2 regions of the Brevibacterium koreense genome follow, and region 2 is predicted to be linked to the other one. Evidence: predicted binding sites of a transcription regulator. Region 2 holds the regulator's gene; the other holds the start of a gene.
What was found. Region 2 encodes HrcA, which represses chaperone genes, less so after heat shock. Its sites were predicted from a motif close to TTNGCACTCGNNNNNNNCGAGTGCNAA; they were not measured.

Region 1 (7,673 bases), 1.0 Mb from region 2:
TTGAGCCACACCCGCTGAACCTCAGGATCCGGTCGAACCACCTCGGCTGAGCCGGAACATGCAAGAAGGGACGTCCCCGCGGGGACGTCCCTTCTTGCATTGTCTGCGTTGGTTCTGTCCGCGCTGCCTGTGTAGTGTTCAGCGATCAGCTCGACGCAAGAGCGCGAGAGCGCAAGTCCTATTCGGCTGAGACCTCGATGACCTCACCCAAGGCTTCGACGGTGTCTCCTGGACGAATCGTGGCGCCTCGGCGGGTCTCGACCTCGCCATTGACCACGACTTCGCCGTCGGCGATCATGTCTTTGGCCATCGCGCCGTGTTCGGCAACACCATGGAGTTTGAGCAGCTGACCGAGCTTGATCGAATCGCCGCGGATCTCAATCGTCTCCATCAGAACAGGTCTCCAAGATCGAATCCATCGCCGCCGAAGAAGCCGCCGCCGTCTCCACCATCTCCGCCGCCGAAGAATCCGCCGCCGTCGCCGCCAGCATCGCCACCACCGGCGTCACCGCCGCCGTCGTCGCCATGGGCGCCGTCCCAGCCGCCGCCCATGCCGCCGAACATCATCGAACCCATGAGGACACCGGGCAGAAGTCCCGAACCGGCGTAGGAATTGAAGTATCCGCGGTTGTATTCGGCATAGGCAGGTCCGGCTTCCCAATAGGCTCGTCGGGTGTGGCCGTCACCGGTCACGACCTTGCGGACGGCCGGTTCCGCACCCACTGCAACGCGCTCGGCGTCGGCAGCGCAGACGGGAACCGGGCGCAGCTGGCCACCAGCAGGCGCCCAGTCGATGTCTTCGGCTGAGGGGCCGTGCTGCGGGTTGAAGAAGCATGGGGGGCGGCGCACGGGAAGCGGCTTTCCGTCAACGCGGGCGCGCACGCACTTGGCGGAGTAGCGACCATCTTCGAGGGCCTCGGTGACACTGCGGATGTCGGAGGGTTCGGCGACACTGTCGAGCGTCTCCTTGGCAATGTCATAGGAGTCCAATGCCTGTTTGTAATCCTGCGAACCGCCGGTGTCGAGTTCGACTCCAGCGGTGAGGATATCGAGTTCGGCGACCTCCTCGCCGAAGGACGTCACGTCCTCTTCAGCGGTCTTCGTCACCTGCCGTAGCTCGGTGGCGGCAAGCTCCTTCTGACGGTGCTTCTCCTTGCGGTGGCCGATGAAGAAAATGGCCCCGAGCACCACGAGTATCAACAGGAATACTGTTCCCACGATCTATGCCTCCCCAGCAAAACGAGTCATCAATAAGTATGCCGGACGAGTCTGACAGGCGACTGAACCGAACCCTTGTGTCGGCTCAGTCCTCTAGCCCAAAAGCCGCTTTCCCCGTGCACGCCCAGCTCACTCACGGCAGATGCCCGAATCCTCAGCCCGAGGGGTCACGAAGTGCGTTCAGCTCAGGTGGCTCAGGCCCTTGATGAGCGTCGCGGTTCCACCGCCGAGAGCAAGGATGATCATAGCGATCCGAGCAGTCGAAGATTCGATCTTCTTCGACAGCCAGTCTCCGCCGACGAGCCCGGCGACGAGGACCGCCGCGATCCCGATCCACGTGGGTGCTGCCAGCTGCGGCCAGGCACCGTTGTCGAACACGGCTTTGAAGATCACCGCCGAGGTGGTTCCGACGACGAGGAACGGCTGCAGGGTTGCAGCGAACGTCCGCTGTTCCCACTTCGTCAGCACGGCATAGGCGCTGACGGCGGGCCCGCCCGTACCTGCAGCGGCCGACATCGTTCCCGAGAGGAGACCGGTCGTGAACTTCGTTCCGAAGTTCGCGGGCACCGTCTTGCCGATTCGGCCGATGACCATGGAGCTGATGAGGGAGCCGATGATGAGCAGACCGATGACGATCTGCAGCGGTGACGCCGGGAGGGCTGCTGCGAGGAGGGCACCGGGAATCGTGCCGATCACGGAACCCAGCGAGAGCTTCCAGAAGGAACCCCATTCGACCTCTCGCCACGTTCGGACGAAGACGGTGCCACTGGCGGCGATTCCGCAGATGTTGACAAGCACCACGCCGGAGAACGGATCGAGCAGAAGCACGAGGAACGGGCCACTGACCAGGCCGAATCCCATTCCGGTGACTCGCTGTGAGACTGCCCCGATGAACACCGCGAACAGGATGAGCATGACGACGGGTTCCATTTGCTCAAGTCTAGTTCAACACACCCTTAGGGGGCGGGGTTACAGTAAGAGTCATGAACAGTCGTCCGCTCTGGTCACGATTCAGCGCAGATCCCCGCGCTCATGGACAAGTGCGCGCCTCGGATGCCGATCGCGCCGTCGTGACAGATGTGCTGTCCGAGGCCTACGCACTCGGACAGATCGATGCGGAGGAATTCGACGAACGCGGCGAGATCGCCAATCACCTGAAGACCCTGGGTGAGGTCCCCGAACTTGTGCAGGACCTCATCATCGCCGAGGCGGGCGACGTCGAACCGGCAGACCTCACCGATTCCGCTCGTGCCCAGGCACTGGCGCGGCTGGAGGCAGACCGAGTTCCGATCACCCCCGCCCAGATCGATGCCGCGGCACAGAAGTACTACAAGGACCGCGTCCGCCGGTCGATGCTGGGGCTGATCGCGGGGCCGGCAGGTTTCATTCTCGCGTTCTGGGCTTTTACGTCGATCGCCTCCGGCGGCGTGATCTTCTTCTGGCCGATCTTCATCATGATTCCAATGCTCTTCGGTGCGTTCTCCCGCATCGCGCGCAAGGAAGAGATCATTCGTGCGCGAAAGCGGGAACTCACACGACGGGCGCGAGCGCAGCTGGGTGATGCGGAGGCGAAGCGGCAGCTCGAGGAGCGCGAGAACGACAGTTGGCACGGTGAGGCTGACGACGAGTTCGACGAGGAGTCATTCGGCCACGGGCTGCAGCCTCCACACCCGCTGGCTCCTCCCTTCGCACCGGGCCTGGATTCTCCGCGCGATGAAATGCGCAGGCGGAGACAAGAGCGCCGTCGACGGCGCAGAAACCCCTGGGACTGATAGGCAACGCAGAACCGTCAGGGCTGGAAGACTCGGATCTGAGCGAATTCCTCTGCTTTGTTGGTGCGGAACCAGAAGGCATGTGAGAAATATCGGATGTCCTCGCCATCGCTCGATTTCTCCCACTGGCCCCAGGCAGCTGCGGCTTTGCCGTGGGTGATGGCGGCCTCGAGATGGCCGGCCACTGCATCCTCGTCTGAGGTTTTCAGCAGAGCGTCGACGACCTCGTCGCACCCCGTGCTGGTCTCGACTCCCCCGCTGCCAATGATCTGGAGTACGCAGTCCTTAGCAATCACCTCGTCGAGGGCCTGTTTATCTCGGTTGAACAAAGTTCTCTTCGAACCGGGCGACGAACATGTTCTTGGGGCTGTTTCCGCAGGACTCTGTGCCGGTGAACGTCATGCCATCCAGGGTACGGGAGGAGCGCCGAGTCGAAAAGAGCCGTGCCGGCACCCTTTCGGGCACCGGCACGGCTCGTCGAGCGGTAGAGGCTTATCAGAAGCCCATGCCGCCCATTCCGTCCATGCCTGCAGCAGCTGCGTCAGCACCTGCGGCAGCCTTCTCAGGCTTGTCGGCGACAACCGCCTCGGTGGTCAGGAACAGACCGGCGATCGAAGCTGCGTTCTGCAGAGCAGAGCGAGTCACCTTGACCGGATCGTTGATGCCAGCAGCCAACAGGTCCTCGTACTCGCCGGTTGCGGCGTTGAGGCCGAAACCGGGTTCGAGGTTGGCGACCTTGTCGGCAACCACACCGGCTTCGAGGCCGGCGTTGGTGGCGATCTGCTTGAGCGGAGCTTCGATGGCAACCTTGACGATGTTGGCACCGGTTGCTTCGTCACCCTCGAGTGAGAGGGTGGCGAAGGCAGTCTTGCCCGCCTGGATGAGCGAGACGCCGCCACCGGCGACGATTCCCTCTTCCACAGCAGCCTTGGCGTTGCGCACTGCATCTTCGATGCGGTGCTTGGTTTCCTTGAGCTCGACCTCGGTCGCAGCACCGGCCTTGATGACTGCAACGCCGCCGGCCAGCTTGGCCAGACGTTCCTGCAGCTTCTCACGGTCGTAGTCCGAGTCCGAGTTCTCGATCTCGGCACGGATCTGTGCGACCCGACCTGCGATCTCCTCGGCGTCTCCGGCACCCTCGACGATGGTGGTCTCGTCCTTGGTGATGACAACCTTGCGGGCGGTGCCCAGCAGTTCGGTGGTCACGTTGTCGAGCTTGAGCCCGACTTCCTCGGACACGACCTGACCACCGGTGAGGATGGCGATGTCGGCAAGCTGAGCCTTGCGGCGATCTCCGAAGCCAGGAGCCTTGACGGCCACAGACTTGAAGGTGCCACGGATCTTGTTCAACACGAGAACGGCGAGGGCTTCGCCCTCAACGTCTTCGGCGATGATGAACAGCGGCTTGTTCGACTGCTGCACCTTCTCGAGGACGGGCAGCAGATCCTTCACGTTCGAGATCTTGGAGTTGACGATGAGGATGTAAGGATCCTCAAGGACAGCTTCCTGGCGATCCGTGTCGGTCACGAAGTAACCGGAGATGTAGCCCTTGTCGAAGCGCATACCCTCGGTCAGTTCGAGTTCGAGTCCGAATGTGTTGGACTCCTCGACGGTGACGACGCCTTCCTTGCCGACCTTGTCGATGGCCTCGGCGATCAGTTCACCGATAGCAGGATCTCCAGCGGAGATACCGGCAGTAGCGGCGATCTGTTCCTTGGTCTCGATGTCGATGGCGTTCTCGAGCAGGACACCTGTGACGGCTTCAACAGCCTTCTCGATGCCGCGCTTGAGGCTGAGCGGATCAGCTCCGGCTGCAACATTGCGCAGGCCTTCGCGAACGAGTGCCTGAGCCAAAACGGTAGCGGTGGTGGTGCCGTCGCCGGCAACGTCGTCCGTCTTCTTGGCGACTTCCTTGACGAGCTCGGCGCCGATCTTCTCGTAAGGTTCCTCGAGTTCGATCTCCTTGGCAATGGAGACACCATCGTTGGTGATGGTGGGTGCGCCCCACTGCTTTTCGAGCACGACATTGCGGCCACGTGGTCCAAGGGTTACCTTGACCGCGTCCGCAAGCTGGTTGAGACCTGCTTCGAGTCCCCGACGAGCTTCTTCGTCGAATGCAATCATCTTTGCCATAGTGGCTTAGATCCTCCCTGATGGAGTGGAATGGGATTCCAGAGCAATCGTCAACGCCCGCGACGGCAGAGAATGTGTCCGCATGTTCCATTCCACACATGGACCACGCTCTCGAGACGATTGATGAGAAACCCACGGTTTTCACCACTACTAGATTTAGCACTCTCACCATGCGAGTGCAAATATTGAGTCCGCTCGCGACAGTCGAATCGGCCGTCTCCTCCGTGATTGCGCGGTTCGGCCCAGCGCGAAACTCCAGCGGGTTCCGCGGAGCGGACGCATGAGGCACGTGTCCCATCGCGGGAGCGAGACGTGTGTGTGAGGCGTGAGGCGTGTGAACGAAGCGGGAGCGAGCCGGGCGCGCGCGGCGGGCGAGCCGTGTGAACGAAATGTGCGCGAGGCATGCGCGTGCAGCGTGCGAGCCGGTTGCGCGCGGCAGGCGAGCCGTGTGCGCGAAATACGCGCGACCGGGCCATGGTCTACAGCTCTACCTACGTTTCAAAGCCCCGCTTGCAAGTCGAGCCCTGAAACTTCGATCGGTCCCTTACCCGACTTCTGGCTCGCAGCCCCTGATTCTCCCCTCGCGGGGCGTGGTCCGCAGCTCCTTGAGACTCGCCTCTCCTTGAAATGCGCAGCACGCTGAAACGCGCAGCTCCTTGAGACGCGCAGCTCCTTGAGACGCGCCTCCATGAAACTGAAAAGCGCCAAGCAGTTGCCTGCTTGGCGCTTTCCCCGCTCGGAAGGATTCGGGCCTCTGCCGCCATCCCGCCGAAGCGGATCAAAAGACTTTACGTACGTGAGTCTCAGAGGAGGGTGACGGATTCCGCCTGAGGACCCTTTTGTCCTTCTCCAACTTCGAACTCAACCTGCTGGCCCTCTTCGAGAGCGCGGTAGCCGTCCATCTGGATTGCGCTCCAGTGAACGAACACGTCCTGGTTGTTGCCTTCCAGGGTAATGAATCCATAGCCCTTTTCGGCGTTGAACCACTTGACGGTACCTTGTGCCATTACTTCTCCATACAGTGCAGTGTCATTGATATTCCATCACCCGATTGCGACCAGTCTGGCCACAGAGCGGACAACGGAAGCTAGTAAAACTCAACCGACCCCGCGATTTCTCTCATTGACCTCTAGAGAATGATCTCGGTGAAGCACGAATAGAACACAAGGGCAGTGCTTGCCTAGCTGATGCAACTCTACCCCAGCGCCGGACAGGTCCCTCGACCGCTTAACACTGTTACCAATTCGTTATATGGACATATTCGGCGGGTTAGCTTCTGGTGGGAAACGCGTCTCACCAGCTGCCTCGCCAGCCGCGCCAAAAGTGCTCAGCTGGCGAGTACGGCACTGGGCTCATCAGTTGTTGTCGGTGGCACCGGCCGAGCCGGAATCTGCGCCGTCCGCGGCTGAACCATTTTCGCCTGAACCGCCCTCATCTGCGCCACCTCCGCTGGGTTCGGGTCCGCGCTCGGCGATGTCGGAACAGATGACGACAGTGATGTCGGCGTCGAAGTCCGTCGACGCTTCGGTGGCCTCGATCCCGAGCGCATCGGCGACCAGCTTCGCCTGCGAGGCGTTCGCTTCATCAGAGTAGTAGACGGTGGAGTCGGTCAGCCCGGTCGAATAGTTACCGACCTGGCCGATGCCCCAGCCCTTTTCCTCCACTGCTTCGGAGAACTTCTTCGCGACTCCGGAGACTCCCGAACCGTTGAGAACATCGACCTTGAGTGAGGAGTCAGCGACGCTGACTTCACTCTCACTGGGCGATGGACTCGCCGAGGCGGTCTTGTCGGAGGCAGAATCGGCGACGTTGGACTCGGGGTCCTTCATCGACGAGGTGATGATGTTGATGGCCGCGACCACCAGCAGAACGGCAACCAGAGCGAGGATGATGACCAGTGCGATGGCACCGACATTCGACTGTGCCGAGGAGTCCTGACGATGGGCTCCGCTGCGTCGTCCAGCTTCGATTTCGTCGAATTCGTCAGTCATATCTACCTCGAGACGCGGGCTTGTGCACGTTCGCTCTGCCGCGTAGTGCGGATGCGACGTAAGCGTTTGACCAGCATAGGGTCACTGGCAAGAGCGGCAGGGTTGTCGAGCAGGGAATTGAGGATCTGGAAGTAGCTGGTGGCTGACATGTCGAACCGTTCACGAATCGCATGATCCTTGGCTCCACCGTACTTCCACCACCGCCGCTCGAACTCCAAAACGGACACCTCGAGCTCGCTCAGTTCGGGGGCGCCTTGGTTCTGCGGCATAGACGTTGTGCTCCTTCGGGAAGAATCGTTGCCTCTATATTATCGCCCGGAGGACAGGACTGAAATTCGCGGCGCGCCGTCGGACCTCTACCAGCGCGCCGTCGCCACCCTTCCGGCACCGTCTACCGACCGAAACCCAGACAACCCACCCCGCCCCAGGTGACTCTCCACGGCGGCTGAGTAGCCACGGTGCGTGAGTCGCCCACAGCGGAGTGGGTCGAGAGTGCCGGCCGGCGGTCCTACACGGACGAGCTGTCGAACGAGAACCGATCAGCGGATGCGGATGTTGA
Region 2 (7,673 bases):
GGCTCAGACCTCGGTGGGCGAAGGGATGTCGGTGCGACCGTCGTAGCGGGCGGCGAAGAAGGTCAGCAGCAGATGCCGCTGCAGGGCGAACATCTCTTCCTTCTCTTCAGGCTCGCCGTGATCGTAGCCGAGCAGGTGCAAGAACCCGTGGACAGTCAGCAGGAGCACCTCATCCATGGTTGAATGTCCCGAGGACGAGGCTTGGGCGGCGGCCACCTCGGGGCAGATGATGATGTCGCCCATCTGGCCCTCGGTAGGTACTCCGACCTGGCCCTGTGTGAGCTGATCCATCGGGAATGACATCACATCTGTCGGACCGTCGAGATCCATCCACGTGAGGTGGAGCTCCTCCATCGCCTTCGCATCGACCATCGTCACTGCGAGCTCCGCGCCGGTGTGCATGTGCAGAGCCTGACCCAGGTATTCGGTCAGAGCCACGACCTCGTCGAGGTCGATCGTCTCGTCTGTCTCGTTTGAGATCTCGGTATTCATTCGCTGCTTCCCCACAGGTCGTAGGCGTCGACGATCTTCGTCACCAGTGAGTGGCGGACGACATCCTTACTGCCCAGGTGGCAGAACTCCAGGTCTTCGATTCCGGTCAGGATGTCCTGCACGACGTTGAGACCGCTGCGGGTCTTGCCCGGCAGGTCGATCTGGGAAACATCACCGGTGACGACCATCCGCGCACCGAAACCCAGACGGGTGAGGAACATCTTCATCTGCTCACCGGTCGTATTCTGCGCTTCATCGAGAATGATGAACGCGTCGTTGAGGGTGCGGCCGCGCATATACGCCAGCGGTGCGACCTCGATGGTTCCCGTTTCGATGAGCAGCGGGATCGACTCGGGATCGACCATGTCGTGCAGGGCATCGTAGAGGGGCCTCACATATGGGTCGATCTTCTCGCCCAGAGTTCCGGGCAGGTAGCCCAGGCTCTCCCCCGCCTCGACTGCGGGACGGGTGAGAATGATGCGTGAGACTTCTTTATGCTGCAGAGCGTTGATGGCCATGGCCATCGCCAGGTAGGTTTTACCCGTACCCGCAGGACCGATGCCGAAGGTGATCGTGTGGTTGCGGATCGCCTTGACGTAATCGTGCTGGCCCATCGTCTTGGGGCGGATTGACTTTCCGCGGGTGGACAGGATGTTCGTGCCCATCACCGCCGAGGCGGCCTTCCCCTCCGAAGAGAATGACGCCACCCGATCGATCGTCTCCTCGTTGATGCGATGGCCGGAGGCATGCAGCTTTTTGAGCTCCCCGATGACGGAGACGAATGCTGCGACTCGAGTCGGTTCCCCGTTGGCCTGCACCTGGTTGGCGCGCACATGCAGATCGAGGTCAGGGAAGACTCGCTCGAGCTTGCGCAGATTCGACTCCCCAGGCCCGAAGAACTCGACCAGATCGATGGAGTCAGGAATCACGAGACGCACTGTGTCCGCTGATGCTGCTTCGGCAGGTGTGGAGTTCACAGAGTTCGTGGGCTGAGTGGAGGTGTCCAGAATGATCCTTAGTGACTGTTCGGGCTTGCGGGGGTACTGCAATTGTGTGCTTCCATCGTAGTCCGCTTCATCACCAACGGCCCAATGAATTCTGAGCCATGACAAGTCCGGCCGCTCCAGCGGAGGACGAACGCAGGACCGTGGGTCCCAGGAGCACAGCTTTCGCGCCGACGGCCGCAAGTGCGTCCAGCTCTGCGTCGCTGACACCGCCTTCGGGACCAACGACCAAGACGATGCGGCCAGAGGCAGGCGTCGAGGATTCTTCACCCGCCGAGGATTCTTCGGCGGTCGACGAGTTCGCAGGACTATCGGTGCTCAGGGCTTGCGACAGTTTCAGCTCGGCGGCTTCATGGAGGACGTAGACGGTGTCGGTCTCAGCCAGAGCCGATGTGAGGCCGGTGCCGCGGACCAGGTCGTGACGCAGGGGGAAGCGGGAGCGCCTGGCCTGCAGGGATGCCGCGCGCAGGACGTTGTCCCACTTGGCTGCGAGCTTCTCGCGCTTCTTCGCGGGCCAATCGGCGATCGAGCGCTCAGCGGCCCAGGGGACAACCTCGTCGACTCCGATCTCTGTGGCGGCTTCGATCGCCTGGAGATCGCGATCGCTTTTGGCCAGTGCCTGCACCAGGACCAACCGCGGTTGGAACTGGTCGGTGTGTGACACCGATGCGATGTGAAGTCCCAGTTCGTTCGCCGAGGCGCTCGAGACCGTTCCGCGCACGCGGGTGCCGCAACCGTCGACAACTTCGAGATCGTCCCCGGGTCCGAGCCTGCGGACTCGGACCGCATGCCCGGCCACGTCCTCACCGAAAGTGAGCACGTGACCAGCGGCCGCCTCGGCGACCTGGGTCGAGAAGAAGACGGGAAGACTCACCGACCGGCGAATCTCTCACGCATGCGGGAGAACATGCCTCGGTTCTGGGTGGTGATCTGAGCGCGTGGGGTCTCCTCCTCACGCAGCGTCGCCAACTGGGACAGCAGGTCCTTCTGCTCATCGTCTAGTTTGTCCGGGGTCATCACGTCGACCGTGATGAGGAGGTCGCCGCGGGTCTCCGAACGCAGGCGGGTGGCACCGAGTCCGGGAAGCTTGACGACGGTGCCCGACTGGATGCCGGCTTCGATCGAAAGTTCCTGCGAGCCATCGAAGGTGTCGAAGGGTATCGAAGCACCCAGGGCAGCTGCGGTCATCGGCACGGAGACGGAGGCGCGCAGGTTGTCACCGTCGCGTTGGAAGACTTCGTGGCGGCCAACCATGACCTCGACGAAGAGGTCGCCGGCAGGACCGCCGCCGGGGCCCACTTCGCCCTGCGAAGAGAGCTGGATGCGCGTTCCGTCAGAGACTCCGGCGGGGATGCGGATCTTCATCGTCCGCTGTTTGCGGACGCGACCGTCACCCTGGCAGTTGAGGCAGGGGCTGGGAATGACGGTGCCGAAGCCATGGCAGGAGTTGCACGTCTGGTTCGTCACCATCTGACCCAGCAGTGTCCGGGTCATGCGCTGGACGCTGCCGGCACCATGGCACAGGGAACATGTCTCAACCGATGTACCCTGCTGAGTTCCGGCACCGGAACAGGTGTCACAGACGACGGCAGTGGTGACATCGAGGTCGATGTTGCCACCGAACGCTGCGGTCTCGAGGTCGATGTTGACCCCGACGAGTGCGTCCTTGCCGCGCTGTGTGCGCGGCATCGGGCCACCGGCCGAGCCGGCTCCCCCACCGAAGAAGGTCTCGAAGATGTCACCGAAGCCGCCGAAGCCGCCGCCGGCAGGGACGCCCTGTCCGTTCTCGCCGCCGCCCATGTCGTAGTTCCGGCGCTTTTCTGAATCGGAGAGGACGTCGTAAGCAAGGGAAATGGCCTTGAATTCGTCCTCGTGTCCGGGGTTCACATCGGGGTGATACTTCCGGGCCAGCTTTCGGTACGACGATTTGATTTCAGCCGCTGAAGCGTCCTTGGACACTCCGAGTGCTTCATAGTGATCGGCCACAGAAACTTCTCTCTCCCTGGTGGTGTGCGTTGTTCGCGTTGTCGTGCCTATTCGCACTGTGGTGCTTGTCTGCGCTGTGCGTTGTGCGCTCGTGTCGGTGCATCTAGCCCTGGTCGAGGACAGCGGAGACGTATTTCGCCACGGCTCGCACAGCTGTGATCGTCGTCGGATAGTCCATCCGGGTCGGCCCGAGCACAGCCAATCGCGCGGAGGACCCCGCGTCATGACCATATTCGGCGGCTACGAGGGATGTCGAGCTGAACGACTCGTGAGTATTCTCACGACCGATCCGAACGCTGATCTCCTCGTGATCCTCAGCCATCGACGTCAGCAGCTTGAGCAGTACGACCTGCTCTTCGAATGCTTCGAGGATCGATGCCATCTTCTCACCGAACTCCCTGCCGGAGCGAGCCAGGTTTGCTGTGCCGGCCATGATGATGCGCTCTTCACGCGTGGCCACGACGAGATCTGTGACGGCGGAGCGGACCTGCGCCAGCGCTGCAGCGACGTCCGTCCCGCCCGGGCTGGCCCCCACGACGGGTTCTGTCTGAGTGCCGTCCACGCCCTGAGCCGGAGCACTGGGCATGGTTGTACTCAACACCGACGACAGTTTCTGGCCGGAGAATTCGGCATTGGTCTCATCGCGGATTCCGCGCAGCGCCTCGTCATCGACGATCCCCGGCGTGACTACAATCTTCTGTTCGACCTGCCCTGCATCGGTGATGAGGACGACGAGGATGCGGTTGGGGCCCAGCCCCACGACCTCGATGTGCTTGATCGTGGCACGCGAGACGGTCGGGTACTGGATCAGCGCCACCTGGTGGGTCAGGCCAGAGAGTACACGCACCGTGCGGTCGAGCATGTCATCGAGGTCACCGTTGCCATCGATGAGCTGGAAGATCGCACGCCGCTCAGCGTGTGTGAGCGGTTTGAAGTCATCGATGCGATCAACGAACATCCGGTAGCCGAGGTCAGTCGGAATACGACCGGCCGAGGTATGGGGCTGCGCAATGTAGCCCTCCTGCTCAAGGTGGGCCATGTCATTGCGAATCGTGGCCGGAGAGACGCCGAGGGTGTGGCGCGAAACGATGGCCTTCGACCCGACCGGTTCATTGGTGGCGACGAAGTCTTCGACGATCGCACGCAGAACCTGTGCTCGCCTGCTGTCGTTCATTCGTCTCCTCCCTGCCTTCGGCACCTCATTTGGCACTCATCTGCTGTGAGTGCCAATTCTACGCTTCTTGGATTCCGAATTCACTTTCGGCCCTGCCCCAGCGGGTCACCGCCCATCGGACCGAGTCCTTGATTAGGGTAGTTGACCGTGAATACCTTTGATCGCTACGGGCCCGATGTACTGGCAGGCTCCTCACCCTCCTCGCACCGGCCCACGAAGTCCACACCTGTTGAGCTGGGGCTGGGAATGGTTCTCGAGGACGCGATGAGCGGGTATGTCGGCGCCGTCGTCGGCGCCGAAAAGACAACCGCCGGAGTCGTCGTCAATCTTGAGGACCGGGCCGGAAAAGTCCGAGCATTCCCCCTGGGCCCTGGCTTCCTGCTTGAGGGCAAACCCGTCGACATCACGCTGCCGGCCAAGAAGAAATCGGCTCCCAGTCGCACAGCTTCGGGCTCACGCGCAGTCGGCAATGCCCGGGCCCGAGTGGCCCGCGGATCCCGCATCTGGGTTGAAGGCAAACATGATGCCGAATTGGTTGAGAAGATCTGGGGCGACGATCTGCGCATTGAGGGCGTCGTCGTCGAACCGCTGGGTGGCTTGGACGATGTCGCCGACAAGCTCGCGGCGTTCGGTCCGGACAAGGACCACCGCGTCGGTGTCCTCGCCGACCACCTCGTGTCCGGCACCAAAGAGTCTAAGATCGCCGAGGCGGTGCGTGGTGATCCGCGCTATCGAGACGTCGTCCACATCATCGGTCACCCCTACGTCGACATCTGGCAGGCCGTCAAGCCTCATGCCGTAGGCATCAGGGAATGGCCGGTCGTCCCCCGTGGCGAAGATTGGAAGACTGGAATCCTGGCTCGCATCGGTTGGCCGCACGCCGACCACAGGGACGTGGCGCGAGGGTGGGTGCGCATTCTGGGCAAGGTCAGCACCATCGCCGACGTCGAACCCACGCTCTCGGGGCGAGTCGAAGAGCTCATTGACTTCGTCACCGTCGGCTGAGACCTCGGCTGATTGTGACCTCGACCAATTGTGACCTCGGCCGATTGTGATCGATCTGGTACAGGATTCGGGCTTTCCTCACTTCGGGGCCGCGGCATTTCCGATAGTGTGATTGGCCAGAAGCTCTGAAAGGACCCGCATGTCATACAACCCCCAGCAGCCGAACAACGGCTCTGACCAGTCGCGTCCCATGCCGCCCAACTATTCTCAGGCCTCTGGACCCCAACAGCCTTACAGCCAGCAGAACCATAGCTACGGTTCACAGCAGCCAAACCCTGCTCAGCAGAACTACGGTTCACAGCAGCAGGGCTATGCCTCGCAACAGCAACAGGCTGATTACGGTTCGCAGCAGGCCTACAGCGGCCAGCAGCAGTATGCCCAGCAGCCCTACGGTCAGCAGCCCTATAGCTACGGTCCAGCGCAGCCAGTCGGCAATCCGGCCATGTTCAACTCGCAGATGCTGCCCGAGAACGCCTACGGTCCCGGTTCCGAGATGTTCTGGCAGGCCAGTGAGAGCGAGAGGACCACGGTGCTATGGACTCACATCGGTTCAATATTCGTCGGGTTCCTTCCCCTCATCATGTTCCTCGTGAAGAAGGACGAATCGCCTTACGTGCGCGAACATTCGCGGCAGGGCCTCAACGCCATGATCACCAATGCCATCGCCACCTTCGCGGCTGTCATTGTGTTCATGGTCATCGCCCTCATCCTCGCGCTAGTCACCTTTGGCCTCGGCTTCTTCGTCTATTTCTTGGCGTTCCTCGTCCCACTTCTCTACACGGTGCTCTACATCATCGCCGCTGTGGCCGGGAGCAAGGGAGAGGGTTATCAGTTCCCGCTCGTGTTCAACTTCGTGAAGTGATCAGACCCGTCACCTGACCTGACCGTCTTACCGGTGCGGAGAAGCCGCTGTCATCACATCAGATGACAGCGGCTTCTCCGCACTCGTTTCAGTTGACCTTGTCTCGGTTCAGTCCACGTAGTCCGTGAGGATGCGGACCATGTAGTCAGCCATCAGCCGGCCCTGCAGCGTGGGCGCGAAGCGGCCTTCGTCCACGGCGTCACCATCGAGAAGTCCCTGCTTGACGAATCCTTCGATCGCACTGTCGCTGCCTGGACTCAGTGAGTCCAGAGGCAGTTCCGAATCGATTCGAGCTGCGAGCATGACCCTCTCGATCTCCTGGGTTGATTCCTCCAGCACCTCACGTCCGATGGCAGGTGACTCACCTGCCAGCAGCCGGTCGGACCAGGCACGGGGATGTTTGGCGTTCCAGAACCGCACTCCACCGATGTGCGAATGGGCTCCGGGGCCGAAGCCCCACCAATCGGCATTGCGCCAGTAGGCCATGTTGTGGTCGCAACGGGTCTCTGCTGAGGTTGACCAGTTGCTGACCTCGTACCAGTGCAGCCCGGCGGCCTCCATGGCGGCATCTGCGATCTCGTACTTGTCGGCCAGGTCGTCTTCGTCTGGCATCGGCAGTTCGCCACGGCGAACCATTGCCCCCATCTTCGTGCCGGGCTCAACGATGAGCGAATAGGCGGAGATGTGATCGACGTCGTTGCTCAGCGCCACATCCAGCGACCTGCGCCAATCGTCGATGGACTCCCCCGGGGTCCCATAGATGAGGTCAAGGCTGAGTTCCAGGCCGGCCTCTTTGATCCACTTCGCCACATCCGGAATCTTCTCCGGGTCGTGTGTGCGATCCAGGGTCGCGAGCACATGAGGCACAGCTGACTGCATACCCAAAGAGATCCGGGTGAACCCGGCGCCTGCCAAGGTCGCAATATAGGTCGGATCCAATGTGTCGGGGTTCGCTTCGGTCGTGACTTCGACGTCCGGAGCCAAATGGAAGCGGGCACGGATGTCATCCATCACCCCGGCCAGCACCTCGGCGGCCAACATCGTCGGGGTGCCCCCGCCGAAGAAGATCGTCGTCACTCTGCGGTCGGCGCCACCCGTCTCGGCGAGGACACGAGTCGACAGATCAAGCTCGCGGGCAAGATTGCTGCGG

Region 1: the regulator HrcA is predicted to act here: its motif matches at 5,280-5,306, upstream of groL (chaperonin GroEL).

The regions. Positions count from the first base shown of each region.
Region 1 is NZ_CP158281.1:3,010,805-3,018,477, forward strand. It holds gene AAFP32_RS13800 (RNA-binding S4 domain-containing protein) at 179-391, opposite strand; gene AAFP32_RS13805 (hypothetical protein) at 391-1,218, opposite strand; gene AAFP32_RS13810 (sulfite exporter TauE/SafE family protein) at 1,399-2,148, opposite strand; gene AAFP32_RS13815 (DUF1707 SHOCT-like domain-containing protein) at 2,202-2,990, shown strand; gene AAFP32_RS13820 (hypothetical protein) at 3,008-3,319, opposite strand; gene groL (chaperonin GroEL) at 3,486-5,123, opposite strand; gene AAFP32_RS13830 (cold-shock protein) at 5,927-6,130, opposite strand; gene AAFP32_RS13835 (LytR C-terminal domain-containing protein) at 6,479-7,114, opposite strand; gene AAFP32_RS13840 (DUF3263 domain-containing protein) at 7,117-7,383, opposite strand; gene AAFP32_RS13845 (aldehyde dehydrogenase family protein) at 7,654-7,673, opposite strand, start outside.
Region 2 is NZ_CP158281.1:1,981,028-1,988,700, forward strand. It holds gene ybeY (rRNA maturation RNase YbeY) at 4-492, opposite strand; gene AAFP32_RS09230 (PhoH family protein) at 489-1,541, opposite strand; gene AAFP32_RS09235 (16S rRNA (uracil(1498)-N(3))-methyltransferase) at 1,570-2,370, opposite strand; gene dnaJ (molecular chaperone DnaJ) at 2,367-3,482, opposite strand; gene hrcA (heat-inducible transcriptional repressor HrcA) at 3,586-4,656, opposite strand; gene AAFP32_RS09250 (DUF3097 domain-containing protein) at 4,798-5,661, shown strand; gene AAFP32_RS09255 (DUF4870 domain-containing protein) at 5,801-6,523, shown strand; gene hemW (radical SAM family heme chaperone HemW) at 6,632-7,673, opposite strand, start outside.